DNA from 3 places in the Paenibacillus sp. p3-SID1389 genome. Region 2 is predicted to be linked to each of the others. Evidence: predicted binding sites of a transcription regulator. Region 2 holds the regulator's gene; each other region holds the start of a gene.
The links. The regulator Rex, encoded in region 2, represses fermentation and respiration genes when NADH is low (regulators of the CRP and FNR family bind a similar motif). The targets are predictions, from matches to a motif close to TTGTGAAATATTTCACAA.

Region 1: M3G15_RS11210 (cytochrome ubiquinol oxidase subunit I) is a predicted target of Rex. The motif match lies at 8,607-8,624, and genes of this name have one in related genera.
Region 3: M3G15_RS15995 (DUF438 domain-containing protein) is a predicted target of Rex. The motif match lies at 2,664-2,681, and genes of this name have one in related genera.

What each region holds. Positions count from the first base shown of each region.
Region 1 covers NZ_JALXVO010000022.1:22,514-33,378, forward strand. Annotated here, with positions in the region: gene M3G15_RS11155 (hypothetical protein) at 1-596, shown strand, start outside; gene M3G15_RS11160 (helix-turn-helix domain-containing protein) at 769-1,104, shown strand; gene M3G15_RS21675 (helix-turn-helix domain-containing protein) at 1,253-1,435, shown strand; gene M3G15_RS11165 (hypothetical protein) at 1,471-1,980, opposite strand; gene M3G15_RS11170 (hypothetical protein) at 2,190-2,375, shown strand; gene M3G15_RS11175 (DUF4023 family protein) at 2,459-2,587, opposite strand; partial or broken gene M3G15_RS11180 (Gfo/Idh/MocA family oxidoreductase) at 2,745-2,897, shown strand; gene M3G15_RS11185 (aldo/keto reductase) at 2,983-3,816, opposite strand; gene M3G15_RS11190 (catalase) at 4,100-5,563, shown strand; gene M3G15_RS11195 (ABC transporter ATP-binding protein) at 5,699-6,487, shown strand; gene M3G15_RS11200 (hypothetical protein) at 6,491-8,161, shown strand; gene M3G15_RS11205 (nitrous oxide-stimulated promoter family protein) at 8,148-8,528, shown strand; gene M3G15_RS11210 (cytochrome ubiquinol oxidase subunit I) at 8,711-10,120, shown strand; gene cydB (cytochrome d ubiquinol oxidase subunit II) at 10,107-10,865, shown strand, end outside.
Region 2 covers NZ_JALXVO010000019.1:17,921-28,785, reverse strand. Annotated here, with positions in the region: gene M3G15_RS10165 (acetate/propionate family kinase) at 1-402, opposite strand, end outside; gene M3G15_RS10160 (3-hydroxyacyl-CoA dehydrogenase family protein) at 399-1,271, opposite strand; gene M3G15_RS10155 (AAA family ATPase) at 1,409-2,911, opposite strand; gene M3G15_RS10150 (hypothetical protein) at 2,904-3,437, opposite strand; gene M3G15_RS10145 (cell wall elongation regulator TseB-like domain-containing protein) at 3,692-4,177, opposite strand; gene M3G15_RS10140 (amidohydrolase) at 4,238-5,536, opposite strand; gene M3G15_RS10135 (redox-sensing transcriptional repressor Rex) at 5,533-6,177, opposite strand; gene dinG (ATP-dependent DNA helicase DinG) at 6,218-9,073, opposite strand; gene M3G15_RS10125 (tetratricopeptide repeat protein) at 9,270-9,899, opposite strand; gene panD (aspartate 1-decarboxylase) at 10,320-10,703, opposite strand; gene panC (pantoate--beta-alanine ligase) at 10,703-10,865, opposite strand, start outside.
Region 3 covers NZ_JALXVO010000042.1:118-10,982, forward strand. Annotated here, with positions in the region: gene M3G15_RS15990 (ROK family glucokinase) at 1-906, opposite strand, end outside; gene M3G15_RS15995 (DUF438 domain-containing protein) at 1,282-2,553, opposite strand; gene M3G15_RS16000 (response regulator transcription factor) at 2,752-3,432, shown strand; gene M3G15_RS16005 (sensor histidine kinase) at 3,429-4,826, shown strand; gene M3G15_RS16010 (ABC transporter ATP-binding protein) at 4,951-5,865, shown strand; gene M3G15_RS16015 (ABC transporter permease) at 5,862-6,578, shown strand; gene M3G15_RS16020 (ABC transporter permease) at 6,580-7,320, shown strand; gene M3G15_RS16025 (carbohydrate ABC transporter permease) at 7,483-8,337, opposite strand; gene M3G15_RS16030 (carbohydrate ABC transporter permease) at 8,341-9,312, opposite strand; gene M3G15_RS16035 (ABC transporter substrate-binding protein) at 9,383-10,792, opposite strand.

The sequences.
Region 1 (10,865 bases), on a different contig from region 2:
CATCCGTTGAGAAGCAAATTAACCAAAACCTTAACAGCTTGGCCGAACAGTTACAAACGGAAGTCACTAATAAAACTGAATTAGCCATGAGTAGTAATCCCTATGATTACATCAAGAACAGCGAAGAGTATGCAAATATTGTAAATCTCGGAACAGATGCTGTTCCAATTTTAGAAAAGAAAATCGATGAAAGTGAAGGAAGCGGTCTTTTTGATTACATTTTTTCAGTTGCTATCGAAGAAATCACAAAAGTAAACCTCAAAGAAGAGGAAAGTACAGCTTGGGATACTGGAGACAAGTTCTCGGAGAAATGGAAGGCAAAACTTAAGACACTTCCTGAAGAAGTTGAAAAAATCGCTAATTCTGAATTAACTGAAGATGAGAAAATTACTTCTCTAAAAAAACTGGGTCTTCCTGCTGTGCCATTTATTATTGACCAACTTGAGGCAGGTAAAACTGAACTTTTCCCAGCAGTTCAGTCTTTGGTTCCGGATAGTCAAACGAAGTCCTTGAAAATGACTGACATAGTACAATGGGCAAAAGAAAACAAGGATAAATTTGATGACCTTAAAGAGTATGTTTTAAGCAAAAAATAATAATAGTCCAACTTGAGGTTGTAAGTGATCCTTTCAAGTAGAACTTATTGGGGCTGTAATTTGACTAAATCGCTCGGATGGAAAGTCAGGGACTGACCCCATAGTGTGGGACAAATAAAAACACCTTCAAGAAAATTTGCCCATGTCGTAAGATATGGAGACAACCTTGGAGGTGTTTTTTTTTCATTGGGAACAAGAGTTAGTTATCCCCCTAGAAGTTAAAATGAAGGCAATTGAAATGAAAATGTCTGGTACACCGGTGAAGGAAATTATGGAGCAATTAAATATCCGAAATAAGACACAAGCGGAAACTTGGATGAGATGGTATCGCAATGGCGAGCAGAACCGTTTAGAGCAGCCAGTAGGTAAACAATACAGCTATGGCAAAGGACCCGAACATACCTCGGAATTAGGGAAGGTTAAGGCGGAGAACCGGTTTGTGAAACAACAACTAGAGCTGCTAAAAAAGTACAACGAGATGGAGAGGGGGCATCGTCAAAGATTGTAATAGAGTGGATTGAGTCGATTCGAGGAGAAGTGAGTGTGCAACAAGCTTGCGCCTGGATCGGAATCCCTCGCGCCACTTACTATCGCTTGAAGGCAAGGGAGAAAATAAACTCGAGAACCACATGGTAGTGAAAATTCGCGAACTCTGAATCCGGCATAAATATCGCTATGGATACCGAAAAATCGCTGCTTTGCTCCGGATGAAGTGTCCGGTAAACCACAAATGTGTACGGAAACAACCAGTCACCGATTCATTTCCGACAACTGGCTGTTTAATCTTGAGAGGTGCTTTGATCCCTGTCTCACAAACGGGGATAGTCCCCAGTCCCTGAAGATTCACTATGCTTTTTTTGCATGAAGGGGGGCGTTAAGACCGTCGCTTCGGCGCAATCATCAGCCCTGCACCGATAGCGATCAAGGCAATCGCTAATAACGGTTGGCCGAAGATCAGGCGGTTGTACAACGCGCCCAGCGAGAAGACGGCGAAGAACAATAACGAAAGCACGGTCAAAATGTTGATCGGGATCAGCAGGTATTTATTGCGGTTCCCGAACCAGTAAAACTCGAACAACCCCACGGCCGGAGCCAGAATGAAGCCGGGCCACAGGTACTGCCAGCTGTCAAATAATGTTGAAAGTTGACAGACGAGCCCGACGGTGAAGAGAATTCCCCCGGGGATGAGCAGCCCGGTTGCCTTGCGCCCAACGACCGAGAAATACAACCAGTGGAAGAACAGACCGAGCGGAAGGACAAATAAGGTCGGCCAGAAGGTGCCGAACAGCGTTCCCGCGCTGATCGCTTCCTTGCGGAAGAAGAAGAGATAGAGGCCTAGCAGGATGAGCACGGGCCCAATCCATGATTTTTTATTCCAATTCATACGCAAACTCCTTTGTTTATGTACTTATCTGTGATCAGCATACTACAAAAGCCGAAAGAAGACTTCAGTCTCTGGGGGAGACAAGAGCTGGACTTTAGTCCAGTTCCCCTGCCTTGGAATAAAAACAGCCCGGGGAAGAAACGCTAACCGAAGGAACAGGCAGGGCGGCCTTTCCATCCATCAGATCCTACTGAGGAGGTTAGAACAACATGGGAAATAACAAGCAGCATCGCAAGCCGGGCACCGGAAACGGCAGCAGCAACGGGCAGAATCAAACGACCGGTAACGGCGGAGAAGCGCAGAACGGACGCTTGGCGACGATCAAGAACCATAGCACTGAAGGCGGAGAGACGCTGAACGAATACATTTCCGGCCATGATAAGTACGAGGGATAAGCCGAAAGCCGAAAGCCGCTGCACAGGATTGTGAGCGGCTTTTTTCGGCGATGCCATCTTGAAGTAGCTAAGATACTTTGATGTTATTTTTGCGTGCCGTGCTGCTTGGTTGGAAGCTGGCCGGCCGGGTTGCCGTGCCCGCGCTTTTTGTTTTTGGCTTGCTTCTCCTGTTGATCGTGAACCTTCTCGACAAATTCGTGCAGATTTTCCATGAGGTTGATCGTCTCCTTGCTTGAAATAGGGTAGGTTGCAGATCCACATAGATCCGACTCTTCTGGATTACTATACCCCGTTCATGCCTTTTTCATCAGGTCGGGATGCTCTATACTTGCCTTCTTCGGACATGTACAATGAAGGGGACAACCACGGAACCACTTGCATAAGGAATGGGCGATTCGTGCCGCTGAAGCGGGCAAACATGTATTGTGCGAGAAGCCGCTGGCGTTGACGGCCGCCAAGGCGGAGGAAATGGCAGCGGCCGCGGACAAAGCCGGGGTCCTGCTGGCAGAAGCGTTTATGTACGGTCGAGTTATAGATTTGAAAAATAAAACGCGGGTTTGCTTGAGAGCGCTCAGGCAACCCGCGTTTTTGTATTTGGACAGAAGCCTTATTCCGGCTTACCAACGTACATGTCATTCGGATGCGAGCCTTTGCGGCGATTGAGGTTCAAGCCGCTAATCTGCTCCATTTCAGCGTCCGACAGCTGGAAGTCGAACACGTTAAAGTTCTCCTCAATCCGAGACGGGGTGACCGATTTCGGGATCACGATCGTATTGTTCTGCAGATGCCAGCGGAGGACAACCTGTGCCGGCGTCTTACCATGGGCTTCGGCGATGGACTTCACCACCGCATCGGTCAGCACCTCACCGCCTTGCTCCAGCGGGCTCCAGGCTTCGATGTAAATATCATGCTTGGCGCAGAACGCTTTCAATTCGGTCTGAGTCAGGTGCGGATGGCATTCCACCTGGTTCAACACCGGCTTAATTTCCGTTTCATTCAGCAGACGCTCCAAATGCTCGATTTCGAAATTGCATACGCCAATCGCTTTAACGCGTCCATCGCGGTACAGCTTCTCCAACGCCTTGTAGGTTTCCACGTACCGGTCGACTTTTGGCATCGGCCAGTGAATCAAGTACAAATCGACATAATCGAGACCAAGTCTAGCCAGACTTTCGTCATAAGCTCGGAGCGTACTGTCGTAACCCTGGTCGCTGTTCCATACTTTCGTGGTGATGAACAGCTTCTCACGAGGGATACCGGACTGCTTAATCGCCTTGCCGACCCCCACCTCGTTGCGGTAGATCATCGCCGTGTCGATGGAGGTGTAACCTACCTCCAGCGCCTTGGCGACTGCGGCCGTAGCCTCCTCATCAGGCACCTGCCAAACTCCGAACCCTAGCTGCGGCATCTGTAAACCATTATTTAAAGTGATGAATTCCATGACGCGTCGCTCCTTCTTTGGTGAATGTTTCCTAATTTCAGGGAGAGTATAGCATCAATTGGTACATTTTTCAAATGACTTCAGACGACAGATGTCACAGAATTAACATACTCACGCAGGTCCTCCCATATTCTCAATAATGGAGGGTAAAAAGAAGGCAGCTGAACAATCTTCATCAACCCCTCATGGAACCTTCATGCAGTTTAGAGGGGGGGCATGGTACTATTTATTATAGTTTTTAGAATAAGTCTTAGTGTAATAATAAATCGAAAGGGATGATTTCATGGATAACCGGCTGACAACGAATACGGGAGCTCCGGTAGGCGATAATCAAAATTCTCGGACGGTAGGGCAGCGCGGCCCTACACTGTTGGAGGATTACCATCTGCTGGAGAAGCTGGGCCATTTCGACCGCGAACGGATTCCGGAACGCGTCGTGCATGCCCGGGGGGCAGGCGCCCATGGGGTATTTGTTACTGAGCGCAGCATGAAGGAGTTCACGAAAGCTCATTTCCTGCAGGAGGTAGGACGCGAAACTCCGGTGTTCGTCCGTTTCTCTACGGTCATTCACGGGCAAGGCTCTCCGGAAACGGCGCGTGACCCGCGGGGATTTGCGGTGAAGTTTTATACGGAGGAAGGCAACTACGATTTGGTGGGTAACCATCTTCCGGTCTTCTTTATCCGCGACGCGATTAAATTTCCGGACATGGTGCACTCGCTGAAGCCGGCTCCGGACACGAACATCCAAGACCCGGCGCGGTATTGGGATTTCATGACTCTGTCCACCGAATCGACGCATATGATGACCTGGGTGTTCTCGGACTATGGGACGCCGGCGAATTACCGCCAGATGGACGGCTTTGGCGTGCATGCATTTAAGTGGATCAATGCCGAAGGCAAGATCACGTACGTCAAATACACCTGGAAAACGAAGCAGGGGGTAAAGAACCTCTCGGCGGCGGAAGCTCAAGAAGTACAAGGTCGAGATTTCAATCATGCGACTCGCGACCTGTACGACCATATTGCGCGCGGGGAATTCCCGCAGTGGGAGTTGAATGTACAGCTCATGCCAGTGGAGGATCTGGATCGTTGGGGCTTCGATCCGCTGGATCCCACGAAGGTATGGCCGGAAGACAGCTATCCCTTGATCAAAATCGGCACGATGACGCTGAACCGTAATCCGCAGAACTTCTTCGCGGAAGTTGAGCAGTCGGCGTTCTCGCCAAGCGTGCTCGTACCTGGCATCGAACCGTCCGAGGATAAGCTGCTGCAAGGCCGGTTGTTCTCTTACCCGGATACCCAGCGTTACCGGCTTGGTGCTAACTATTTGCAAATCCCGATCAACTGCCCGTATGCCCCGGTCCGCAACCATCAGCGGGACGGCTTCATGAACGTGAAGCAGGATCCGTCTCCAATCAATTACGAGCCGAACAGCTTCGACTCCAGCCCGAAGGAAGATCCGGCCTATCGTGACAGCGTAGTGCCAGTCAGCGGAAATATCGGCCGCGAGAGAATCGCCAAAACGGATGATTTTACGCAAGCAGGCGAGCTGTACCGGAGCTTTACGGCTGAGGAGAAGGATCATTTGATCTCCAACCTGGTGAACGATTTGAAGCAGACACCGGAGCAAGTTCAGCTGCGCGCGGTGTGCAACTTCTTCCGAGCTGACAAAGAATACGGCATGCGCCTGGCGCAAGGTCTTGGCGTAGATATCAGTGGCTTTATTCCATCCAATGCTCAGGGATAATCGATATCCCTTTTATATAAAGAAGGCATCTTCCGTACCTTTTGGGATCGGGAGGTGCCTTTTTGTGTGAAGATTTCAGCCGCGGGCGTGAGGAAATGTATGGTAAAATGAGAGCAGTAGAAAGGAGTTGAATCGATGATGACAACAAAGGATCCAGTGATTAAGCTGACGGATTTGCGCATGAGCTATGGGGGACATCACGTTCTGAACGGCGTGGATTTGGAGGTGTATCCGGGTCAGATTATCGGTTACATCGGGCCCAACGGGGCGGGCAAGAGCACGACCGTCAAGATTATGCTAGGCCTGGTCGAAGGGTATCAAGGCGAGGTCCGGGTATTTGGCCAAAATCCCGGTGACGGCGACGTTAGCTACAAGAAGCGTATCGGATACGTCCCGGAAATCGCCGAGCTTTACGATACGTTGACGGCATGTGAATACTTGACCTTCATTGGCGAGCTGTACGGCTTATCCGCCGATGACGCAGAGATGAAATCCCGGCGAATGATGACGGAATTTGGCCTCGGTGACGTTTTTAACTCCCGAATTTCGACGTTCTCTAAGGGCATGAAGCAAAAGGTGCTGCTGATTTCCAGCCTGCTGCATAATCCGGACGTGCTGTTCCTGGACGAGCCGCTGAGCGGGCTTGACGCCAACAGTGTCATGGTCGTTAAAGAAGTGCTTGCTCTCTTGGCGTCGCAAGGCAAGGCGATTTTTTACTCCTCTCATATCATGGACGTGGTCGAGAAGATCAGCAGCCGGATCGTCCTGCTGGACGGAGGACGCATTGTGGCCGACGGCAGCTTTGACGAGTTAAAGGCCCAGAACCATGAAGGTTCGCTGGAACAGATCTTCAACCAGTTGACCGGATTTAATGAGCATCAGGATATTGCCAGCCGGCTTGTATCGATCGTGCAAGAGGTGTAGCGGATGGAAGAAATGAAGAGCTTGCTAGTGTTGGACCGGTTCCGTGGTGCATTCGAGAAGATGGGCGTGGATTATTCGGTGATGCGCCGAATCGTTCAGGTAAAGCTGGCGATGGATGCGAGAAGGAAGCCTACGCTGGCCAAAAGTTCAAATCAGAAGCGGAAACAGGATACCGCGGAGAGCAACCAGTTTCTGCGCTCGCTGTGGTTGTACGTCCTGTTTGGCGGATTTAGCTCGATGTTCGTGCTGATGGGGGACAATCTGCTGTTTCAGATGAGCATCTTGTTCGGCATTATGATGTTTATGGTCATGACTTCGATGATCTCCGATTTCTCCTCGGTGCTGCTGGATATTCGGGATCGGAGCATTTTGGCGACGAAGCCGATCAACCGCCGCACGCTCACGATGGCGAAGACGGTACATATTTTTATTTATTTGTTCTTTTTGACCGGAGCCATCGCGGTGATTCCGCTGGCGGTCGGATTATTCCGGCAAGGGATCGGGTTCTTTGCTCTGATGCTGCTGGAGCTGATCCTGATGGATCTGTTGATCGTGGTGTTAACCGCGCTGTTGTATTTGGTCGTGCTGCGGTTTTTTGACGGTGAGAAGCTGAAGGATATGATCAATTACGTGCAAATCGGGATGACAATCACGATTGCGGTAGGTTATCAGGTGTTGGTCCGGCTGTTCGACTTCACGGAGATGGACATCGTCTTCAAGCCGGCGTGGTGGCAGTACCTGGTGCCGCCGGTATGGGTGGGCGCTTCCTTCCAAACGCTGCTTCACCCGGGAGAAGGTATGACGTATGCCGGTCTGGCGGTGCTGTCCGTCGTTGTTCCGCTGGCCGCGTTCCTGCTGTACCTGAAGCTGATGCCGGCGTTGGAGCGGAACCTGCAGAAGCTGGCAGAACCCAGCGCGAAGAGCGGGCAGCGGTCGGGGAAGATGCTGCGCCGAATCTCCGATTGGCTATGCTCCACGCCGCAGGAGAGCGCCTTCTTCCGTTTCACCTGGTCGATGCTGGGAACGGAGCGTGAGTTTAAGCTGAAGGTGTACCCTTCCCTGGGCTTCTCTATCGTGTTTCCTTTCATCTTCTTATTCTCGAACGGACTCGATCAGGGCTTGGAAGGGATCTCCGGTTCCCGTTCGTATTTGTTCATTTATTTTAGCGGGATTATGCTGCCAACGCTCATCATGATGCTGCGTTACTCCTCCCGATATAAAGCGGCTTGGATCTACCGGACCGCCCCGATCACCAGCGAAGCGTCTATTTACAAAGGGGCCTTGCTGGCGAGCTTGGTTCGGCTTATGCTGCCTTTGTATGTGGTGGAGGCGGCGATTTTTGCCGTGCTGTTCGGAGCGTCCATTATCCCTGACTTGATTGTGGCAGGACTCGCGATGTTTGCTTACGCGATTCTTTGTTTCCTATGCATGCGCAAGGGACTACCTTTCTCTGAACCCTTTGAAGCGGCGGGGCAGCAAAACCAATCCTTTGTTTTCATGGGGTTGATGCTGCTGCTCGGCGGATTTGGCTTGCTGCATTGGCTTGCAACGTCGCTTCCGTTTGGGGTTGTGGCCTACGGGCTGCTGATGATCGCAGGGACATGGCTGGGATGGAGACTGGCTTTTCGGACGCAGGGAACGAAGAAGGTGGCAAGACCGGATGGCAATGACTAAGAACAACGGGCCGCGAATTCGCCGGGAAAAGAATACTGTGACCCGAATGATCGCCTTATATTGTCGTAAGGAACATGGCGACAGGGAGCGGACCCACAGGCGCGCAGCGGTTCATCATCCTGCGACAGTGTTGTTATGCGACGAGTGCGCCGAGCTTCACCGATATGCTGAGCAGCGGCTTGACCGCTGCCGGTTTGGTGAAGGCAAGACCACGTGCCTGGCGTGCCCTGTGCATTGTTATGCGCCGGTCCAGCGGGAGCGGATTCGCCGGGTGATGGCTTTTGCCGGACCGCGGATGCTGTGGCGGCACCCGGTGTTAACCCTGATGCACCTCCTCGATGGCGTGAAGAAGGGCCATTCACAGTAATGTCATAAATTGTACGACCCTCAAAAAACGTTGATCTGATGCGGGTTTCAGGCCATGTTCGGAATTGTGACATTTCTCATGTGATTTCTGTCACAAAATTATTACTTTTTCCCCGTTCGTTTTCATGGATCAGTGATAGAATTCACATTAGATAATAATTATTTGAAAGTAGGGGAAAAGAAATGCTGGATCCGATTGTGCTTGCTCGCCTTCAGTTTGCGGTGACAACGATTTTCCATTTCTTCTTCGTACCCTTGTCCATCGGCCTGGTGGTGCTGATCGCCATCATGGAAACGATGTACGTCGTGAAGGGCAAAGAAGAATACAAACGGATGGCCAAGTTTTGGGGGAAACTGTTCCTTATCAACTTTGCGGTAGGGGTCGTGACGGGGATTCTCCAAGAATTCCAGTTCGGGATGAACTGGTCGGATTACTCTCGCTTTGTTGGCGACGTATTTGGTGCGCCGCTGGCGGTGGAGGCGCTGTTTGCCTTCTTTATGGAATCAACATTTATTGGGCTGTGGATCTTCGGTTGGGATCGTTTGTCCAAAAAAGTGCACCTGTTGTGTATTTGGCTAGTTGCTTTAGGGACGACCGTCTCGGCGTTCTGGATTTTGGCCGCGAACTCGTTTATGCAACGTCCGGTTGGTTTCGAGATCAACAACGGCCGCGCAGAAATGAACGACTTCTTCGCTTTGATCAGCAACGGGCAATTGTGGGTGGAATTCCCGCATACCGTGTTGGGCGCTTTTGCCACAGGAGCTTTCTTGATCGCTGGGGTCAGCGCTTATAAATTGATGAAACGTCAAGATGTGGCGTTCTTCAAAAAATCGTTTACGATCGGCATTATCGTGGCCTTGATCGCTTCGTTCGCCACGGCGTTGTTTGGTCACCAACAAGCGCAGTACCTGGTGAAGACGCAGCCGATGAAAATGGCGGCTTCCGAAGGGCTGTGGGGCAAGTCGGGTGACCCTGCGCCTTGGACGCTATATGCCCATATTGATTCGGACGATGGGAAGAACAATTTTGAGATCAAAATTCCTTACCTGCTGAGCTTCCTGTCTTACAGTAAGTTCTCCGGTGAGGTTAAAGGCATGCACGAGCTGCAGGCCGAATATGAACAAACTTATGGTCCTGGCGACTACATTCCTCCGGTACGGACGACCTTCTGGAGCTTCCGGATCATGATTCTCGCCGGCTGTTTGATGATCGTGCTTGGGATGTACGGAACGTATTTGGCATGGCGCAAAAAGCTTGAGAACCCCAAAAACAACTGGTTCTACCGTGTCATGTTGTGGTCGATTTCGCTGCCGTTTATTGCGAACACCTCCGGCTGGATTATGACGGAGATCGGGCGTCAGCCATGGACGGTATTTGGCTTGATGCAGACCGCGGATAGCGTATCGCCAAGCGTCACCGGCGGACAAATTCTGTTCTCCCTGATTGCCTTCACGCTCATTTATGGGGCGCTTGGCGCGGTGATGGCTTACTTGTTCGTGAAAGTGATCAAGAAAGGACCCAATGAGATCGCCATCACCAGCCGTGATCAGGTCGGGGATCCATTTGGTAAGGAGGGATATCATGTCTCTTAATGAGCTTTGGTTTGTCCTTGTCGCGGTGTTGTTTGTGGGGTTCTTCTTCTTGGAAGGCTTCGACTTCGGGGTGGGAATGAGCACCAAGTTTTTGGCCAAGAATGATATGGAACGCCGGGTTCTGATCAACTCGATTGGCCCGTTCTGGGATGCGAACGAAGTTTGGCTGCTGACCGCCGGTGGCGCGATGTTCGCCGCTTTTCCGAACTGGTACGCCACGTTGTTCAGCGGCTACTATACACCGCTTGTCGTTTTGCTTCTCGCCTTGATTGCGCGGGGCGTTGCCTTTGAGTTTCGCGGCAAGGTGGACAGCGGCAAATGGAAAGGCACCTGGGACTGGGCGATCTTCCTCGGCAGCCTGTTGCCTCCGTTCCTGCTGGGCGTTGTGTTCTCCGGCCTGCTGAAGGGCTTGCCGATTGGCGAAGACATGGAAATGAAGGCCGGACTGTTTGATATGGTGAACCTGTACACGTTGATCGGCGGGATCACGGTTGTGATGCTGTGCCTCGTTCACGGGCTGCTGTTTGCCTCCTTGCGGACGACCGGCAGCTTGCAAGAACGTGCCCGTAAGCTGGCTCACAAGCTGCTTATTCCGCTGGCCGCCCTGTTCGTGATCTTTGGCGTGCTGACGTACTTCGAAACCGACGTATTTGAAGTGCGCGGCTTGCTGATCAGCCTGGTGGCTGTACTGGGCGTCGTTGCTTTTGTCCTGGCAGGCTGGTTTATTCGTAAGCAAAAAGACGGC
Region 2 (10,865 bases):
AGACGCATTGATCCCCATGATCGCCGGCGGGTTATGAAGCGGCGCCAGATCAAACAAGCGGCGGATTTCAGCTTTAACTTCCGGCGTAACGAGGGCAGAACCTTTAAACGCTTCGCCGCCATGCACGACGCGGTGACCTACCGCTTGAATCTCATCAACCGAGGACAGAACGCCATGCTCTTTGTCGGTCAATTTCTCAAGCACTTTACGGATCGCCGTCGTATGCTCCAGAATTTCACTGACCTCCGTCACTTCTTCTTTACCCGTTGGTTTGTGGGTCAGGATCGAGGAATCCATGCCAATCCGTTCGACCAGGCCTTTGGCCAAAACGGACTCATTCGTCATATCGTACAGCTGATATTTCAAAGAGGAGCTTCCTGCATTAATAACTAGCACTTTCACAGCCGATCACCGTCCTTATCGTATTTAAAGAAGCCTTCGCCCGTTTTAACACCCAAATTGCCGGCGCGGACCATTTTCTTGAGCACGAAGGAAGGACGGTATTTCAGTTCACCAAATTCGCGGAACATCCGTTCCAAAGCGGCCAGCACCGAATCCAGACCAAAGCGGTCGGCCATTTCCAGCGGACCGTATTGGAATTGGTAACCCATGCGCATCGCTTCATCGATTTCTTCTGCGGAAGCAACGCCTTCGCCCAGTACATGCAGCGCTTCATTGATCATAACGCAAATAATCCGGGATGTTACAAAGCCCGGAGATTCGTATACCATGATGCCGCGTTTCTCCACGACCTCTTCAACGAACCGCTTCGTCTCTTCAAACGTCGTATCCGAAGTTTTCAGACCGCGGATGATTTCCACCAGATTGATTTTGGCAACAGGATAAATAAAGTGCATGCCGATGACGCGCTCCGGATATTTCGTTCCGCCGGCAATCTCGGTCAAACTCAGCGTGGATGTATTACTTGCTAAAATAATGTTGCTTGGACAAACTTGGTCCAGTTGCTTGAATACCTCTTTTTTGGCATTCAAATCTTCCGAAATGGTCTCGATCACCATATCGCAGGTACCGAGTTCGGCAAAGTGTGTAACTTTATGAATACGGGATAAGATCAATTTCTTCTCCGCTTTTGTGATCGCCCATTTCTCGAGCTGTTTCTCCAAACTCGTCTCGATCATGTTATATGCATGATCCAATTTATCGGCTGTCTCCTCCACGAGCAACACGTCCAGCCCTTTAGCAGCCAGCATTTCACTGATGCCTTGACCCATTGTGCCGCCGCCGATGACACCAATTCGTTTGTAATTCATGGTCCTCTCGCTCCATCCTTTCATCATCTGTACATAATATGGTTTTCCAGATGTCGAAACATACATCTTTTAACACCCAACATATAATAATATCTTAGCACGAAGAAAAAGTAAAAAAAAATAACCGGCATCATGAATTATGCCGGTAAATGGGCGCTGTCACGAAATTGACAACGAAATTGCTCGCCGGAGAGACGTTCTTCTTTTAACAATATCTCTAAGGATTTGTCGAAAACTGCTGAATGCTGTTCGAGCAACCGCTTTGTTCTGGCGGCAAGATCCTCCAAAATTCGCGTATTTTCGTTCATCAGCACCTCGGTCGTCACCATGTCCATATTCACGATTCCAAGCTCGGTCAGCCCCGACGTCATCATCGTATGCACGATCTTTAACGCCTGCTCGAAATCGTTGCTTGACCCGGTGCTGCGCCCGCCGTAGTAAATTTCTTCTGCGGCTGCCCCGGCCAAGGCGATCATAATTTGACCTTCCAAATACGATTTGGTGTACAAGTACTTCTCGTCCTGCGGATTGTGCCGGACATACCCCAGCGCTCTTCCGCGCGGGCTTAATGCAACCTGACTGACGCTGCCTGGGGCAACAACCTCCGCGGCAATCGCATGGCCCAATTCGTGGATGGCCACGCGGCGCTTCTCCTCCTCGGCGGCCTGCCGGTCGGTCTGCTCACCCATCAGCACTTTATCGATTGCAACCGACAAATGTTCCTGAGTGATTTGATCCACGCCATCCCGCATCGCATAGATCGCCGCTTCATTCATCACACTTTCCAGTTGAGCACCGGAGAAGCCAAACGATTCTTCGGCGATTTTGTCCAAATCAACGTCCTCCCGCAGCGGTTTGTTGGCTGCATGCAGTTCGAGGATATGACGGCGTCCCTTCTTGTCTGGCAAATCAACCTGGATATGCCGGTCAAAACGGCCCGGCCGCAGCAACGCGCTGTCCAGCATCTCCTTGCGGTTGGTCGCCGCGATCAGCAAGATCCGCGGCGTGTCGGACGTATAGATGCCGTCCATTTCCGTTAGCAACTGGTTGAGCGTTTGATCGTATTCACGCTGCTGTCCGCCTTCCCGCTTACCGCCGATCACTTCGATTTCATCAATGAAAATAATCGCGTTTTCTTTGTTTTCCTTAACCGCGCGGGTTCTGGCTTCCTTAAACAGATCACGAATCCGGCTTGCCCCCACGCCGACATACATTTCAACGAATTCACTGCCGGAAGCGGCCACAAACACCGCGTTCGTATAATGCGCCGCCGCTTTGGCCAGCAATGTTTTCCCGGTTCCGGGAGGCCCGGTCAGCAAAATCCCTTTGATCGGCCGGATACCAAACTTGCTGATTTCCTCATGGCGCACCATGAAGTCCAGCGCTTCGCGAAGCTCCTGCTTGGCGCTCTCCTGACCGCCGATCTGCTCGAAGGTTAGCTTCGCCGGCCCGCGCTTTTTGCGTTTCCGTTCCTGGGCAGCTCCAATCGTGATGCCGCCACGTAGTTTGAGCATTGTAAATACTGCGCCGAACAACACGATGGCCGTAACGAGCGGAATCACGTTAACGCCGATCACTGCCAGAAACACGATCAGTACGAGAATAAAGCCAAGCGCGGCTTCAATCATCCATTTACGCATTTGGCCATACCCCCATCCGTTCCGGCGAACGAGGCAAAATGATAAATTTGCTGTATTGTCCGTCCGTTAAGGTGATATACACGTTCTTCTCATCCATCTCTGCCGTAGCTTTCAGCTTGCTGTTTTCTTGCTCCATCTGTTTCAATGCAGCTGTAATTTGTGTATATTGCTTATTTTCCATAGCCTGAGCAACGGTAAACATGGCGTTTTCCCACAGCTGGTCAAGTTCCGGCGAAGAATGATCCTCGATATCCAGCTTCAAAGTTCGGCTACCGATTTGCTTCTCCCCGTTCTTCTCAATTTGACGCACCAGAGCACCAAGATCCGTCCCCGGCTTTAAATTCAGCTTAAGCTCCAGCTCGTCCGCTTTCACGTTCATATCGACATGATTTACTCCATCTACACTCTTCACAATATTCTCCAGCGGACGCTCAATCGCCCACTGCCGATATAGGAACCATCCACCAAATAATACAAGGGCGGAAATAGCAATGCTTGCAGCAATTGGTCCAATACGCAGTTTCACGTGATGCCCCCCTTATCTATATAAACTATCAACTCTGTGATATATATTCCCGTATATCAAAACTACAAATATGAGTATATCACATCGTATATCAAATTTCGAAGAAAAGTGTGAAGATATTTAAAAATGAACGCTAGTAGTTCTACCCCGAAATGCTACTTTTTCTCAAGCCAAAAAATAAAACGGTTCCGCGATTCAGGCTCTTCGCCTAAACAACGAAACCGTTTATTTATGATTGATCCATAGCCCCCCTGTCAGCGGTTCGGCAGGGTGAACACTTCCGGCAAAGCTTCGCCGGTCGTGAAACTGAAAAACCGATAATAATGGTGGTCCTTCTCTTTATAGAACAGCTGCCACACCAATTGGTTATTGTATATGCCTGGCAGCAGCCGAACCACCCGGATCCCCGGCAACGATTGTTTGATGATCTCACGCATTTGGCTCTCGGACTTGCCATCGGACAGCAAGCGTACCTCTGGATCATGTCCTTCCCTTAACCAGACCATCATTTGGCGGCCGGATGCATCCTCCCCTTGCACGACCCAGGTAACTTCATCCCATACCGACTTCCAAACCTTGTCGCCCCGGACGAGATCCGTCTCCTGCTTCGCCTGCTGGATAGCGGCTCTTTCGGCTTTCCACGTATCCTCATGAATGTATAGATAAAACCGGTGGAGACCCAGGAGCACGATCAACAGAATCACGAGGGACAGCAGGATCCATTTCGTTCGCTTCCTCAAGCTACTCTTCCTTTCCCTTCCTAAGCAAGCAGCCTCCTTCAGGAAACCGCGCGCCGCTCATTATCGTGCCAACAGTCCCTCAAACGCCGCTTGCGCCTCGTAGCGGATGCGTTCTTCATCCAGTGTCAGACAAGCACCGTGCTTGACTACCTGCTTACCGTTGACCCAGACATGCTCTACATCTTTGGCGCCAGCGGAATAAACGGTATGGGAGATATAATCCGTTCTCGGCAGGAAATGGGCTTGCTCCGTATTTAAGGCGATGATATCCGCCTTCATGCCAGCAGCCAGCTTGCCTGTATTTTGCAAGAAGACCGATTTCGCGCCGTATTCCGTCCCCATTTTCAGAGCTTCCAGCGCAGGAACCGCCGTTGGATCGCCGGATACGCCTTTATGAATCAGCGCAGCCAAACGAATCTCCTCCAGCATATCCAGGTTATTATTGCTCGCCGGACCGTCAGTACCCAGCGATACAACTACGCCCTTCTTCAGGAGTTCCGGTACGCGGGCGACCCCGCTGGCCAGCTTCAGGTTACTGCCTGGGTTATGCGAGATGGTAACGCCGTGCGCTGCCAAGATGTCGATTTCCTCGTCCGTCAAATGCACAGCGTGGGCAAGCAGGGTCGGGCGGGAGAACATCCCCAGCTTCAGCAAATGTTCTACCGGGCGGACGCCGTAATCGTTAACGTTCTGCTCTACCTCGGCGCGCGTCTCCGACATATGCGTGTGCATCGGCAAATCGAGATCATGGGCAGCTTGCACAAATTTCTCGATAAAGGCTGGCGGGCAGGTGTATGGTGCATGCGGCGACATCATCGTGGTGATGCGGCCTTCTGCCTTGCCGTGCCAGTTCTGAGCAAACGCGATCGCTTCTTTGAGCTTCTGATCTTGCTCTTCCGGGGAGCACAACCCGATGGCCCCGCGCATCAACACGGCGCGAATACCCGATTCCTCCACGACTTTGGCCACTTCGTCCATGTGATCGTACATATCCAGGAACGTCGTCGTCCCGCCCTTGAGCATTTCCAACACAGATAACGCCGTACCGGCATACACATCCGCCGCAGTAAATTTGGCTTCCATCGGCCACATTTTCTCCTGCAGCCAGGTTTGCAGCACCATATCATCCCCATAGCCGCGCAGCAGCGACATCGCCGCATGGCCATGGGTATTGATCAGGCCCGGCAGGAACAACAACCCTTTGCCGTCCAACGTTTCGGCGCCTTCCACGCCTTCCGGGCGCTCTTCGCCAATATAGCTGATCGTATCGCCCTCAACGAGCATATATCCGTGAATTACAGGACGGTCCGCATTTAAGACGGCAAACGTCCCGTTCTTAATTAACCATTTACGACTCATACGTTGCTTGTTTCCTTTCCGTCTTCCAAGTAGTAAGCCAAGCTCAGCAAATCAGTAGTGAAGTCAGCCGCATGGATCCGAACTTCCGGCGGAACCTTCAGAATCGTTGGCGCGAAGTTCAGAATCGCACCGATTCCGGCGGCAACCAGCTCATCCGCTACGCGTTGCGCCTCCGTATCCGGCACGGTGATGATGCCGATGCGGATATTTTTCGCCCGGACGGTTTCCGCCAGCTCTTCGATCGGCTGAATCGTGATGTTGTTGATCTGCTTGCCGATCTTAGCCGGTGAAGCGTCGAACACCGCAACAATCTTCATATTATCCTTCAAATACGCATTATAATTCGAAAGGGCTTGCCCCAGATTCCCGGCACCCACCAGCGCGACGTTAATCTGTTGGTCCAGATTGAGAATTTGTTGAATTTTTTCAATCAAATAAGCGACATCGTAGCCGATCCCCTTCCGGCCAAAATCGCCGAAATAAGCCAAATCCTTACGGATTTGCGCCGGATTGAGATCCAGCTTCTGTCCGAGCTCCTGGGAGGACACCGTTGGCACCTCCCGTCGGCTGAGTTCATTTAAGAAACGCAGGTAAACCGGCAGTCTGCGGACGACAGCGTCCGAAATTTTATCTGACTTCATGCTTGTTCCCCCTATTCTTCAATGCGATCTATGAAGCGGCTTAGGCTTCGGGATTTAACCATTCCGAGATGCGCGGAACCATCTGAGTTAATGGCATATGCTCCATCTTCGGTCCGGGCAAAGAGTATAAGAAATATTTTCCATAATAAGATTCCAGGATCCGGGTATCATAAACGATCACGATGCCGCGGTCCTGCGACGAGCGGACAAGTCGTCCGAATCCTTGCTTAAAGCGGATAACCGCTTGCGGGACGGACAGTTTCATGAATGGATTCTTCTTCTCCCGCTGCAGGCGTTCGCTCTTCGCTTCCATCAGCGGGTGGTTTGGCGGCTGGAACGGCAAGCGTACGATCGCTAAACTGGTCAGCGCCTCGCCAGGAATATCCACCCCTTCCCAAAAGCTGCTTGTCCCGAGCAGCACCGATGCGCTGTTCCCTTGGAACCGTCGGGTCAGCTTGGTGCGGCTGCCGCTGTCCATCCCTTGCCCGATCACCGTGATTCCCTCCGCTGCGAGCAGTTCCTTCAGCGGGTCATACACCTGCCTGAGCATCCGATAGGATGTAAACAGCACCAGCATGCGACCTTGCGTCGCCACCGCGGCATCCGCCAGCGATTGCACCAGCGTATGAATGAAATGGTCATCCCCCACGCTGCCCTTCACACTTGGAAAATCGCGCGGGATCACCAGCAACGCCTGATCGCGGTAGTTAAACGGCGAGGGCAGCATCGCTGTGATCAACCGATCCTCTTCCGCCGCCTCAGTCAAGCCAAGCTGCTCGATCATATATTGGAACGATTTATCCACCGATAAAGTCGCGGACGTCATAACGACACTCTTCTTCCGGTCGAAGAAAAATTGCTTCAATTGAGCGCTGACGTCAATCGGCACCGCATACATCTGGAGCGACCGGCTACGGAAGTTCCCGTTCGCCTCCATCCAATAGACGGTGTCCTCGCTCTCCAACTTCATGAAGAAGCGCAGCGCTTCCCGTTCCCCGGCTAAATCTTTAAACAAGCCGCTGATATCGGTGATCAGGCTCTCCGCTGCATAATCGTCCTGCTCTTCTCGGATTTCGGACAGGAGGCGCTCCCCTTTCCGAAGCACGTCGCCAAGACCTACGTAAATTTGATTTTCGAGCGCGGTCAGCGTCTCCCAATCCTTTGGTTTTCGATTCGGCAACAGCCGGTACACGAATTGCCCGGGATCGCCAGGGGCGGCGTCGCTGCGGTCAGGCATCAAGCTGAACAGCAGCTCGCTGAGCTTGTCCCAGCTCTCCTTCACGTCCACCAGCGTTGGATAGATTCCGTCGATGACTGAGCACCATTCTGAGGCTTTCTCCGCGCCCGACGCTTCAAGCGAGCTGCGAAGGTTGGCCAGCTGCCCCGTCTTGCTGTCTTTAAATAACCGGGTCAGCGTATGCACGACCGTAAAATACTTCATATGAATCCCCAAATGCTTGCCGGCCACATCCTCTAAATGATGCGCTTCATCGATAACCAGCCGCTCGTAACCCGGCAGCAGCTGATGCCCCGCCTGGATGTCCGTAAACAGCTTAGAGTGGTTCGTAATGACCACGTCCGCGACACCGGCTTCGTGTTTTGCGCGATGATAGAAGCATTTGCGGAACCAAGGACAGGATCGGCCTAAGCAGGATTCCGACTCACTGGCCACCGTCTCCCATAAATCACCGCCGCGATTGCCGAGATTCAGCTCTTCGTCATCGCCGCTTTCCGTTTGGGTAAGCCATACGACCATTTGCGCGGCCGTCATCACCTCTTCTTTAGGTGTTGAGAAGTCTTTTCTATTTATTTTATGTTCAAATTTGCGCAAGCACAAATAATGCTGCCTACCTTTAAAAACGGCTGCACGAAACGGAAAAGGCACGACCTCCGTCAACAACGGCACATCGCGCTCCCTAAGCTGCTCCTGCAGGTTGATGGTGTGCGTGCTGACCATGACCTTCTCTTCGTTCTTGACGCTGTGGTAAATGGCCGGCAGCAGATATCCTAAGGATTTGCCCGTTCCCGTTCCAGCTTCAACAAGCAAATGCTTGTCTTCCTCAAAAGCCCGCATGACCTCATTCAGCATCATGTTCTGGGCTTCCCGCTCCTCATACTGCGGCAAACGCTCCCGCAATCGTTCCCGGACCTGCTCCATAAACTGCTCGAAGGTCACGCCCGCCAGCGGATTGCGCTCCGTGCTGTCCCTTGGCGCTTCAATGTCAAGCCAATCTTCAACCTGCAAGGCGAATTGGCGGTAGTATACAAAGCCGTCTTCGCTTGGCAGCGCTTCGCGCTCCTTCTCCTGCACCATGGCATCAAAAAACCACCCGAGATCGCTGTCCTCACCTGCAAACAGATCGGCCAAACGCTGTAAGGTCAGCAGCGGCAGTCGGTCACATTCCTCCAAGCATTTGAGGAAAATCAGCGCCGTCGCCAGCGCGTCACTGTCCGCCTGGTGCGGACGCTCATGCTCCACCTCGAACTCCGCCGCCACCATCCCCAGCTGGTAAGAAGTCAGCGAAGGGAACAGGATTTTCAAGAAATCCATTGTGTCCAGGATCCGTCCGGTGAACGGCAAGTAGCCCGTTTTGTCCAAGGCGCTCTGCAGATAATTAAAATCAAATGCTACGTTGTGCCCAACCAACACGACGTCGTTCAGGAGTGGAACCATCTCCATCATCACTTCGTCCAGCTCCGGCGCATCCTTCACATCCTCATCGGTGATGCCCGTTAACCCCGTAATAAACGGTGGGATCGGAACGCCTGGCTTGACGAAGGAACGATACACCTGAGAAATCGATCGATCCGGCTCTATAATGGCAAGTCCCACTTGAATAATATCATCGGAGGACTGGTTACCCGTCGTTTCAAAATCAAGCACAGCATATTTCATTGCAATTAGTTGTCCCTTCATTCCAGTCTCTTTACAGCATAACAGAAGATAGCCAATTTGAAAATTAATACAAACCATATCTGTAATAAAAATCACAAAACAAAACAAGCGATGCGCCGCCATGAGCGGTGTTCGCATCGCTTCCAAAAACATGCCGTAAATAAGTGCGTGACCTGCAGTTAATGAATCATAAATCCTACAATAGCGAAGTCAACTCGGGACCGTAATGCAGTTTACCTGTACTGTTCGCACAAGCCTCCAAATTGGCCAACGGCTCGGGCAAGGACGGATCGCTGTGATGAGCCAACTTGAAGTACTCTTTTGCCTTCTCAAATACGCCCTTGTGCGCCTCGATACACCCCAGCGCGTTGTATATAATGGAACGCAGCCGCTTGTTCGCAGCCTTTTCCAGCACGATCCAGAAATGCTTGGCGGCTTTGTCAAATTGCTCGAGGTGCAGATGGCACATCCCTAGATAAGTCCGAGCCAACACGCTGTCCGTAAATTGCTTCACCACCTGCTCAAATTGAGCAGAAGCCTGGGGAAACATCAGCAGCTTGTAATACCCTTGGCCTTTCACAAAGGCGGGGTCATCCAATTCAGGAAGATCGGGGGTCTCTCTGGACTCCAGGCTCCGGAACGCATGGCGTAAATATCCCATTTTCTCCTCAAAGCTCAGCCATTCCTCGATAATGCCGTCGCTCATATGCTGAAGCAGGCTCCATTTCTTCGCGAGCTCCTGCTTCTGGGCATGGCCGGCCAATGGGTATTTCCTCGTGATTTCGTCCAACATCTCATTCATTTCCGCAAACACATGCTGAAACATCATTCGCATCCCCCTAACGAAAATGAAATCAGTCCGAGCCTTACGTACATTTTTTGTTTCGGGGGACGATTTCATTCCGGCAGGGAGGAATTACACTTTTTGATGGCCCGTTTCTCTGATTGGATGTGAAAAATCGAATACATTTCAGCGTTTGTTGCGATTTACAGCTCATTGTATTCGAAATTTCATACAAAATTGTGGGTTGAGCGGGCAATTTCCCAAATTCTATATGAAAAATCGAATAGATTGGGGGTAATGCGAACTACAGCCCAATTATATGCGAAAAATCGAATACAATTCGGCGGCATGAATAGTGTAGCGCGGCCGCATCATAATTAAACATACGAAGGGCCCGGCTGACGCCGAGCCCCTTCCCCCATGGCCTCCTCGTGATCCGAAGATGCTTTTTGAACAACCTTATTAACGGATCATGGCATGGAGTTCTTGATGCGCCTTATCCACCGGCTTGTTGTTTTCGTCAACGAACACGACGGTTGGTTTATGGCTGCGGACTTCTTCCGGCGACATTTGGGCATAAGAAATAATGATGACACTGTCGCCCGGCTGCACAAGTCGTGCCGCCGCACCGTTCAAACAAATCACGCCGCTGCCGCGAGGTCCCGGAATCACATACGTTTCCAGGCGGGCGCCGTTATTGTTGTTGACGACTTGCACCTGCTCGTTCTCCAGCAGATCGGAAGCCTCCATCAGATCCTCGTCGATCGTAATGCTGCCCACATAGTTCAGGTTAGCTTCCGTCACGGTTGCGCGGTGAATTTTCGATTTCATCATCGTTCTATACATTAATGGTTCACCTTCTTCGTTAAAATGACGTTATCGATCAGCCGCGTCGTGCCAAATTTCACGGCAACGGCGATCAACACACCTTTTTGGCGGCCAGCGGCATCAACACATTCATCGTCCGCTAAAGGCGACAATTCCGGAAAATCCGAAATTTCCACATAA
Region 3 (10,865 bases), on a different contig from region 2:
ATTCCCCAAGGTAGCCGGAACGATTTGCATGCCTCGTTGCACCGGCTCCGGCGTCAATTTGGCGAATACGCTGCGAACTTCGTTAAACAGAATGTCACCGGCTTTGGACACGCCGCCGCCGATGATAAACATCTCCGGATTCAGAACAACAGCGACAGCCGCCATCGATTTGCCCAGATAGAAAGCTGCCCGGTTCACGATGCGAATCGCCGCCTCATCACCAGCTTTAGCCGCATCAAAGACGTCCTTAGCCATAATGTTCTCCACATGAGCCAGCGAGGTCCGGTCACCGCGCGCTACGGCGTCTTTCGCCATGCGAATAATCCCTGTTGCCGAAGAGACGGTTTCCAGGCAGCCCATTTGGCCGCAGCCGCAGCCGATGGCTTCCAGATCCGGAACCACAGACATATGTCCAAGCTCGCCGGCCATTCCGGAGAAGCCTTGATAAATCTTCCCGTTAATAATGATCCCGCCGCCAACGCCGGTTCCCAGCGTGTAGCATACGCAGTTGTCGATGCCTTTTCCTGCGCCGCCCCAAGCTTCGCCGAGTGCAGCCACATTGGCATCGTTGTCTATTTTGATTGGCTTGCCCAATCGCTCCTCCAAAATGTCGCGAATCGGCAAATCCTTCAAACCTACATTCGGCGCCAAAATGATGATCCCTTCGCGGACATTCGTAAACCCGGCGACCCCGGCGCCTACCCCGGCCACCTGTTCCCAGGCAAACGGCGATTCTTCCACGACACGCCGGACGTACTTCTCGATATTCGCGACGACCGTATCCGCGCCCTTATCGACTTCGGTCGGCCCTTCATACGTATGAAGAAGCTGCCCTTCTTCATTGCAAATGCCGACTTTGACTGCCGTACCGCCCAAGTCAACGCCAATGTAGATTTTTTCAGACATGTTCACAAGCCACCTTTTTCTTAAATAATATATAGATCATTTACGTGCCTATACGTGCAAAAAGGCCATTCTCGATCCATCGCCGCTTTAGTCCGCGCCATGACTGAAAACGCCTTCGCAAGTAGTTTTCTCCTACGTACCAACTATAAGCGAACCCATCGGTTCGGTCAAGAGAAGGGAAGAAACGGCAATCCCAATACCGATAAGGGATTTTGCGTAAATGACACAGATCACAGACAAGCGTATACGAACCTAATTTCCCTTGTTCCCCCTTCCTTCTCCCCCGCTACTGCAACTAAAAAAACCGGCATTCGCTAGTGCAAACGCCGGATGTAAACCCAATGAGGCAAGATAAACATGATAAAGCCATCCCTGCTAGGACAAAATACGTTTTTGTCCTTGCAGTTCGCGGATGGGGGCGATGTTCTGCGTGAACTCCAGCGTCCCCAGATAACGTCCATCCTCGCTGCGTACAGCGAAATAGCGGATGTACACAAATTTGTCCTTCACCGGAATCCAGAAGTCCTCGACATCCTTCCGCCCCGCCTTAAAATCCTCCAACAGCTGGTTGACGACATGAACGCTTTGCGGCGGGTGGCAATTTTGTACGGTCCGGCCGATGACGGCCTTCGTCCGGGCAAAGATCCGTTCCTTGCCGTGGGAGAAATATCGGACGACATCGTTCTCGTCGATAAACGTCAGGTCCACCGGAAGATGGTTCATCACCGCCTCCAGCTGCTCCATCGAGAGAACGCCGGTCTCGAATTTGATGTAGCCTTGCGGAACCCCCGCTTCCGTGCCTGCCTGTGCGGTCCCTTTCACTTCTTCGCCCGAGGGCTGCAGCGGCACGCGCTCCGGAATCCATTCACGCTCCGGTGCGGTCAAGCAGAAGCCGATCTGGTCGCTTTCCCGGGCAATGCTCACCCATTCGTCTTCCGTTAACTTTTCAAGGGCCATCGGGAGCAAAATATTTTCTTCCTTAAAAATCATCTCGTTGACTTCCTTAATAATCCGTTCCAGATCCATCACCATCGTCTCCGGATCCGCGCTGCCGTCCGCCAGCTTGCCCTTCGTTTCCTTGATCATCATGCGGATGCCGTCGTCCACGCCCCACATCACCTTGGTTGGGCCGTAGATGCCGTACTTCTCCAGATACGGGAACAGCAGGTTTTCCTTGCGGCTGTAGTGCTTGTCGAGGTCCATCAGCAGGTTTAAATCCTCCAGCAGCTTGAATACGATCTCGCTGCCGGGATCCTTCCGGTACTTGTCCAGGTGAAGCTGCAGCTTGAAGTTCACCAGCCGTTCGATCTCGCGATTTTCCAGCTTAAAGGTATGAACCGGGTGACCCGGCTGCTCCTCCGGCTTGGACGAACGGTGAATGTCCTCGATCGAGCCCTTGAAAATCGCCGTATGCACCGAGCACAGCCGCTGAACCTCCTCGACCGGAATGCCCTCCTCTTCCATCAACGCATGCTCCATCGCGGAAATTTCCGCGACCGTCACGTCACCGACAGCCTCTTCGAACCGTGCCTTTACTTCATCCACGCTCTTCCCCTGATGCAGCTCCTTGATAATCTCCTTTAACAGCTGCTGGCGGCGGCTTTGTTCCGGTGCGCCATACTCCCGATTATTGATCAGTTCGCTCATCGCCCAACCCCTCCTTATTGAATTTCAGCCGAATTTCTGTTTCGATATGTCCCGATGACTTCATTGATAACCATTCTCAATAACAAGGTAGCACAGGGAAAATGTCTGACTTGTGATTTCAATCACAAATAATTCATCGATCCTTCCGTTTCTTTTTGCTCCGTCTTTTGCCAAAATAGAATCAGGAGGAATGCCATTATGCCTATTACGCATTTGCTATATATTGAAGACGATCCCGAAATCGGTGAATGGGTCAGCTCCAACCTGGAAGCGCGCGGGTACGCGGTCACTTGGCTGAAGCACGGGGATCAGGCCGTGGAGAAAGCCGCCGATTGCCGTCTCGTGATCCTTGACGTGATGCTTCCAGGGCTGGACGGCTTCACGATTGGGGGGCGGTTAAAGCAGAAGTATCCGGAGCTGCCGGTATTGATGCTGTCGGCCCGAACTTCGATTGACGACAAGCTGCAGGGACTGAAGTTCGCCGACGACTATTTAACGAAGCCGTTCCATCCGGACGAGCTGGCCGCCCGGATTGAGGTGCTGCTCCGCCGCAGCGGGGGGATCGCCGACCCAGCGCCGCTGCGTATTAAACATTTACTTGTGTATGAGAAAGAAAACCGGATCATCAATCAGGATACCAACGAGGAAATCGTGCTGACCGGCAAGCAGTTTCATATTTTCTCCTATCTGCTGCGCCATCTTAGTCAAATCCTGACTAAGGAGCAGATCTACGAAGCCGTATGGAACGAGCCCTACCTCGACGGGGACAAAACCTTGATGGTCCATATCCGCCACCTGCGTGAGAAGCTGGAACGGGATCCCGCAAATCCTGAAGTGATCGAGACCATCCGCGGGATTGGTTATCGGGTGAGAGCATGAGACTTCGTCCGGTGCGCAAGTTCCGTAAATCCCTGTTGACGAGATACGTCTTGATCTTGGGGATCGCCTTCGTGTTTATCCCTGTCCTGATTCCAGTCAGCTTTATTGCAGCCTGGGGGGTGAATGTCCTCCTAAACCCTGGCCATTATGTGCACGAGAGCCGTCCTTACGGTACCGGACAGGAGATTGAGACCGCTTGGCATCAAGCTGCTGCTGAGTTGAAGGGAGCTCAAGCCGATGCCATCGATGCGAAGCTCAGAGAGATGAAGCTGCTGTATCCTGATGCCGCGCTGTATTGGGTCGACACGGCTGGCCAAACCCGCCTGCAGCTGCCGGAGCAAGAGTCGGTGCCCCAGCAGTGGTCCTTGGAGGATACTATCGCCTTCATGAAGCAACGTGTGGACGCCGACCCTTTTACGGTTGTCGCTTTTATTGGCGGGGACGAACAAGCCAAGCAAGGCTTCATGGTGTTGGAGCTTCCGCGTAAATTTATGGTGATTCAAAAAGGGGAACAGCTTAGTGACATTCGTTTTTACGGGGTGTTTCTAGCGATTCTGCTGGGGGCGTTCGTCCTGCTCTCCTATCTGTTCTTTAGCGATATCCGCAAGCGGCTGCTGCGCCTGGAAGCCGGCATGACCCGCCCGGGTCCCGACGGGCTGCCGTCTCCCATCGAAGAAGGACGCCCGGACGAAATTGGCCGATTGGAGCTTGCTTTTAACCATATGGTGTTCGCACTGAAGGACAGCCGCCAGCGGGAGCGCGAGGAAGAGGAGCTGCGCAAGAGCCTGATCAGCCACCTATCCCATGACCTGCGGACGCCGTTAACCGTGCTGGGCAGCCATCTGTATTCGCTCCGTCAGGAACCCCTATCCGAACAGGGACGACAGTCCCTGGCTTTGATGGAGACGAAAATCAGCGATTTATCCGGACTGATGGATCATCTATTATCGTATAACCTGCTCTCCAGCGGACGGTATGCCATGTCTTTGGAGCGGCTGGATATCCTGCGGATCGTGCGGGAAAGCGCGGCCGCCTGGTACCCCGTCTGGGAGAAGAACGGGATTACGGCCGATATTGAGCTGCCGGAGCAGCCGATCTACTGGAACGTTGACGCCCAAGGGTTCCGCCGCGTACTCGATAACTTGTTCCAGAACCTGGTCCGCCATGCTGGATCGGGCCGTTATGCCGGGATTGCGGTAGAGCAATACGAAGGCACCACGGCTCTCACGATCAGCGACCACGGCCCTGGAATGGAGTCGGTTTCCGCTAGCGGAGGCGCGGGGCTTGGCCTGCAAATCGTCGACCTGCTGCTGCGGGAAATGGGTCTCGCACGGGCCACCGTATCGAGCGAAGCTGGAACGAAAGTTTATATTTATCCAATGGCGCTATTGTAATTGAGATGAGGCGAGGGACTGTTTACAGTCCCTTTTTTCATGCCCCAAAATTAAACGAATCTTAAACTTCTCCTGTCTTTGCCTTTAACCTCCGGGCGATATGATCATGACGAGGTGATAATTCGTGAATGAAATGATCATTCAAACGGAAGGTTTAACGAAAACATACCGCGGCCGCTACGCAGTGGACCACTTAAACCTGGAGATCGCGAAGGGGGACATCTACGGGTTCCTCGGACCTAATGGTGCAGGGAAGACGACGACGATCCGCATGCTGCTGGGCTTAATCCAGCCGACTTCGGGTACGATTCGCATCTTCGGCCGCGAGCTGCACCGCGATAAGCTGGCAATCCTGCGCCGTATCGGCTCGCTGGTCGAATCCCCGTCTTATTACGGACATTTGAGCGCCATCGACAACTTAGAGGCCATCCGCCGCATCTTGCAGGTGCCGAAATCGCGCATCGACGAGGTGCTGGACATCGTCTCGCTGACCAGCGACGCACGCCGGCCGGTGAAGGGCTTCTCCCTCGGGATGAAGCAGCGTCTGGGCATCGCCGCGTCGTTGCTCGGCAACCCCGAACTGCTCATCCTGGACGAACCAACCAACGGGCTGGACCCGTCCGGGATCCACGAGATCCGCGAATTAATTAAGAGCATGCCGAAGCGTTACGGCATCACCGTGCTCGTATCCAGCCACCTGCTCGGGGAGATGGAGTTGATGGCCAGCAAAGTGGGCATTATCCGCGAAGGCCGGATGGTGTTCCAGGATACGATCGACAATCTGCGGCTCCGCGCAGCTCACGATATGGAGCTCGTTGTTTCGGAGCCGGATGAAGCGCTTTGGATTGCCCGTGATCTGGGCGCCATCGGCAAGCTGCAAAGCGGAGTTCTCTCGTTCCCAGGGATGGCTGACGCCCAGGTCGCCCGCCTGGTCAAACAGCTGGTGGAAAACGGACATGCCATTTATCGCGTCGAGCAGAAGAAGAAATCGCTGGAGGACATCTTTATGCAGGTAATCGGGGAGGGGGCCGCGGTATGATGTTACGCTCCCTCTCGGCCGACTTCCTGAAGATCCGGCGCAAAGGCATCTGGTTCCTGATCTTTCTTGCTCCGCTCGGGTTGGTCGCCATGCAGGCGCTCAATTACGGGCTGCGCTTCGACTGGATGATCAAGCAATATGCCGATGACCCGTGGGGAGGCCTGCTGCAGAACATTTCCTTCTTCGTGCCGATGGCCATATATCTGGGATGCACCCTAGTAAGCTCACTAGTGGCGAACGTCGAGCATCAGCTTAGTTCCTGGAAGCAACTGCTGGCGCTGCCGATCTCACGGACCGCCGTGTATTGTGCTAAATTTCTGTTGTGCTTCCTGCTGCTGTCCGTTTCCTGCGTATTGCTTTCGGTCGCGACCGTAATTCTTGGTATAGCTCTCGGTTTTGAGGCCGGGTCCATCCCTTACGTGGATTTGGCGCGCCTTGGATTTTATCCGTTTTTTGCCGCGTTGCCGCTGCTGGCCCTCCAGCTCTGGCTTTCGCTCACCTATCGGAACCAGTCGTTGCCGGTATCCCTTGGCGTCACGATTTCGATCCTTTCGCCGTTTACATTGAACCTGTCCGAGTGGTTTCCGCTGAACTGGCCGGTGTTCGGGTTCGAAGGCCCGCACCGCGAATGGTTTGTCGCAGCCGGGCTTGCCTGCGGCGCAGGAATCCTGCTGACCGGACTTGTTCATTTCAACCGAAAGGACGTGGATTAATATGAAGACGTTCCTGAACGTCTTGGCCGCAGAACGGCTAAAAATGGCGCGCTCGCGCCTCTGGCTCATCCTGCTGGTCAGCCCGGCCCTGTCTGCCTTGATCGGCGCCTTGGTCAATCTGCCGAAAGGAGCCAATGCGGAAGTCTGGCCGCTCCTGATCAGCGCCATGTCGATGCTGCACGCGCTATTGTTTCTGCCGATCATGTCCGGCTTATTTCCGTCGTTCCTCTGCCGTTACGAGCACACCGGCGGCGGTTGGAAGCAGCTGTTGGTGCTTCCCGTCTCACGGAGCGCCGTTTATCTGGCCAAGTTCACTGTCGTTGCCGTCTTGTTGGCGGCATCCCAGCTGCTCTTTCTAGCCGCGCTGCTGATTGTAGACCAAGTCCAAGGGATCGCTGGCCCCTTGCCATGGGGGATGATCGCAACGAGCCTCATCGGAGGCTGGATTGCCTGTATGCCGCTGGTTGCCTTACAGCTGGGCGTCTCCCTGGTGTGGTCCAGTTTTGCAGCTCCGCTTGCGGTGAACGTATCGCTGACGATTCCGAACCTGCTGATCATCAATTCGGCCAAGATCGGCCCTTTCTATCCTTGGGCACAGCCGCTGCTGGCCATGATGCCGCGCGGACAAGCGAACTACGGTGCCTTTAATCTGCCGTACGAGAGCCTGTTCATCACGGTCCTCGGCATCTTCCTGTTGTTCCTGATCGCCGGCATGCTGTACTTCCGCCGCAAAGCGGTCTAATACAATCGCCCCGCAGCCGTTCTGCCCCTGTAAATGACGAAAGGCCTGTAGATGAGCTGGATGAGCATGTTGCCCATCCTAACCCTCTACAGGCCTTCTTATTTTATGGGGAGGTTATTCATCATTCATTTGGCTTTCAAGCAAGGCAAGTGAAATGCCCGATTATTCTTTGACGCCGCCCAACGCTACGCCGGCAATAATATACCGGGACAGCAAGAAGTAGACGATAAACAGAGGCAACGCCGTCAAAGCCAGACCCATGTAAATTGAACCGAATTCCGTCTTGTAAATATCGCCGCGCAGCAAGCTGACCATAATCGGCATCGTATATTTACTCTTATCTGTCAACAAAATGAGCGGCATAAACAGGTTATTCCAGTTCGCGACAAAGGCAAAAATCGCTTGCGTCGCAATCGCCGGCATCATCAGCGGCAGAATGATCCGGTTAAACGTCTTAAATTCGCCGGAGCCGTCGACACGCGCCGCTTCAACAATCTCAAGCGAGAGAGTACCCAGCAGGTACTGGCGCATGAAGAACACAACCGCTGGAGCCGCGATGGCTGGCAAAATCAAAGGCAACAGGTTGTTGGTCCAATGAATTTTGTACATAAATTGATAGAAACCAATCGAGCTGGCTTGAGCCGGAATCAGCATCACCGCCATAATAAAGGTAAAGAACGGCTGCCGCAACTTCCAGTTATAAGCGACCAGACCATAGGCCGTCAGGGACGAGAAATAAACCGTCAACAAGGTAGCCGATCCCGAGATAATAAACGAGTTTATGAACCCTCGAACCGGATCAAAGCTCTTGTCCAGCAGCACCTTCAGGTTGCTCATCATATGAGTGGATGGAAGCAACGAGAGGCCCGCTTGAATTTCCGCCGTCGAACGCGTAGCGTTCACGAACATGATCCAGAATGGAAGGATACTGAGGAGTGCCAGCAAAATACATACGACATATACAATCGTCCGATTAATTCGGAGGGCGACCGCACTGCCTTCTTTAATTTTTTCCATGGCTTACACCTCCCCTTTCATTGCTGCACGCTCTGCTTTTCTTTGTTCTTTGATCGCTTTATTTAATTTCGCCGCATCCCGGTCACGCATCAGATAGAACAGGATGGCGGACAACACGGCAGCAATAACGAACAGAATCATACTTGCGGCTGCCGCACGGTTATACATATAACTTCCTTTAAACGCTTGCCCGTAGATAAACATCGAGGTGGTCAGCGTTGCGTCGTCCGGTCCGCCTTGAAGGAACAGCTGCGGAATATCGAACATCGTCAGACCGCCGATCATCGACGTAATTAATGTATATAACATGATGGTGCGCAGACTTGGCAGTGTAATCTTGAAGAAGGTCTGCCAGCCGTTGGCTCCGTCAATCGCAGCGGACTCGAAGATCGACGGATTGATCCCCATTACACCTGCAATCAAAATAATCATGGTGTTCCCGTACCACATCCAGAATTGAATGAAGGAAACGATCCCACGTGCGGTCGTCTTATCCTGCAGGAAGAAGATCGGAGCATCGGACCAACCAAGCAGCTGGAACAAGCTGTTCACCGGCCCCATCGGATATGCAAACAGAGAGCTAAAAAGCACTGCAATCGTACTTGCAGTGATAATATTCGGCATATAGAGCAGGATCTTAAACGCGCCCTGGCCTTTAATGTTCAGACGTTTATTCGTAAACCAGGCCGTCAGCAACAGCGCAAGACCTATCTGCGGAATAAAGTTAACGATCCAGAGGATAAACGTATTCGCGAGAGATTTCTTGAAAGAAGCATTTTCTAGAATCAGATCTTTAAAGTTCTGAAACGGATTATCGAGAATTTCCAATGGTTTGGGGATGATCCCCTGTAAATTAGTGAAGCCGATAACGGCGGTATATAGAATCGGATACAGTGAAAAAACCAAAAAAGCCAACACAAATGGCAACGTAAAATAGTAACCGTATCTCGAATAATTGACACCTTTGCGGCGCATGCTTTCACCTCTTTCATGGATATGAAGGGGCGGGTTATACTCCCCGCCCCTTCGCATCTACTGCGTATTCTTATTCGCTGTCGATGCCAAGTTGGTCTTTCACTTGTTGTTTGAAGGTTTTGATCGCATCGTCACGGGATTTGTTACCTGCCGTGTATTCACGAACTTGATCGCGCCACAGTTTGTTGATCGTTTCGTCGTATTGCGTCAAGTTCTTACCGGAAGCATTTTCGTTCGCTGGAACGAAGATGTCAAACATGTTTTGACCGCCCAGCATTGCAACTTCACCGTTCGATTTCGCCATCACCACGGAGGAAGCTACGCTATCCTTCGTACCTGCTTCGCCCTCTTTCATCGTACCGTTTGCCCAATAGTATTGGAGGCCGGTTTCGGAGGTATCCAGCGTTACCCAGTGAATGAAATCAGCAACCGCTTTCTTCTTCGCTTCGTCTTTCGTTACGTCTTTGTTAGCCAAGAGCCAAGTACCGCCCCAGAAGAACCCTGTTGGAGATTCAGTTACAGCCCAATCACCGTTTGTATCTTTAACTTGACCGTTCATGACATAGTTGATCAACCAAGCCGGACCAAAGAACCCGAAGATCGGTTGAGCGCCGGAGCCAGACATGTCAGCATACCAAGCTTCCGTCCAGTCTTGCGTATCGTTGTGGTAACCGTTGTCTTTCAACTTCTTGGAGAGATCCAAGAACTCTTCACGCTTCGGATCGATGTAAAGTTTGCCGTCAACAATCCAGCCTTTGTCCGAGCTGTTTTCGATCGCGTGCCAGATATCACCGTCACCGGATACGATACCATAGCCTTTAGCTTTCAGCTTCGCAGCTGCATCGAAGAACTTATCCCAACCAGGACCAACTTCATTTTTGATAGCAGCTGGGTCATCTGTCCCGAATACGTCTTTCGCAATCGAACGACGATAGATGAAAGCGCCGCCAGTTGCTTGGTAGCCAAGAGCTTTCAGCTCGCCATCTTTACTACCGATATCTACGGAGTATTGAGCGATGCCAGCATCTTTAACCATTTGGTCAGTCAAGCCCAGGTCAGCGTAGTTCGCTGCATACCCGGAAGCGTCGCCTTGCGTATATTTCAGAACGAACGCTGCTTCAGCAGCATAAATGTCCGGGGCGTCTTTGCCGCCGCCAGCCAAAGCTTGGTCAAGCGCAGGTTGGTAAGCGCCATCCGTTGTAGCGATAACCGTTGTTTTGAATTCAACATTAGCGTCTGGATGCGTTTCCAAATATTTTGTAGTCATATTTGGAATTTCATCCGTGAAGCTCCACAGATTGATGGTAACCTTTTCGCCGCTGGAACCTTTACCTGCGGAAGAATTCGTTTCCGTAGGTGTTGTATTGTTCGAGGACGACTCATTCTTGGAATTGCCGCCGCAAGCCGTGAGAGCTGTTGTCATCACCAGCAAGGCGGAGATCCCGATCAACAGGTGTTTCATACGTTTCATGCGTTTCATGCTTTGCCTCCCCTTTTGTTTACTCTTCTCGGTATTTTGTAACCGCATTCAAATTTTAATACATCTTTTTGTT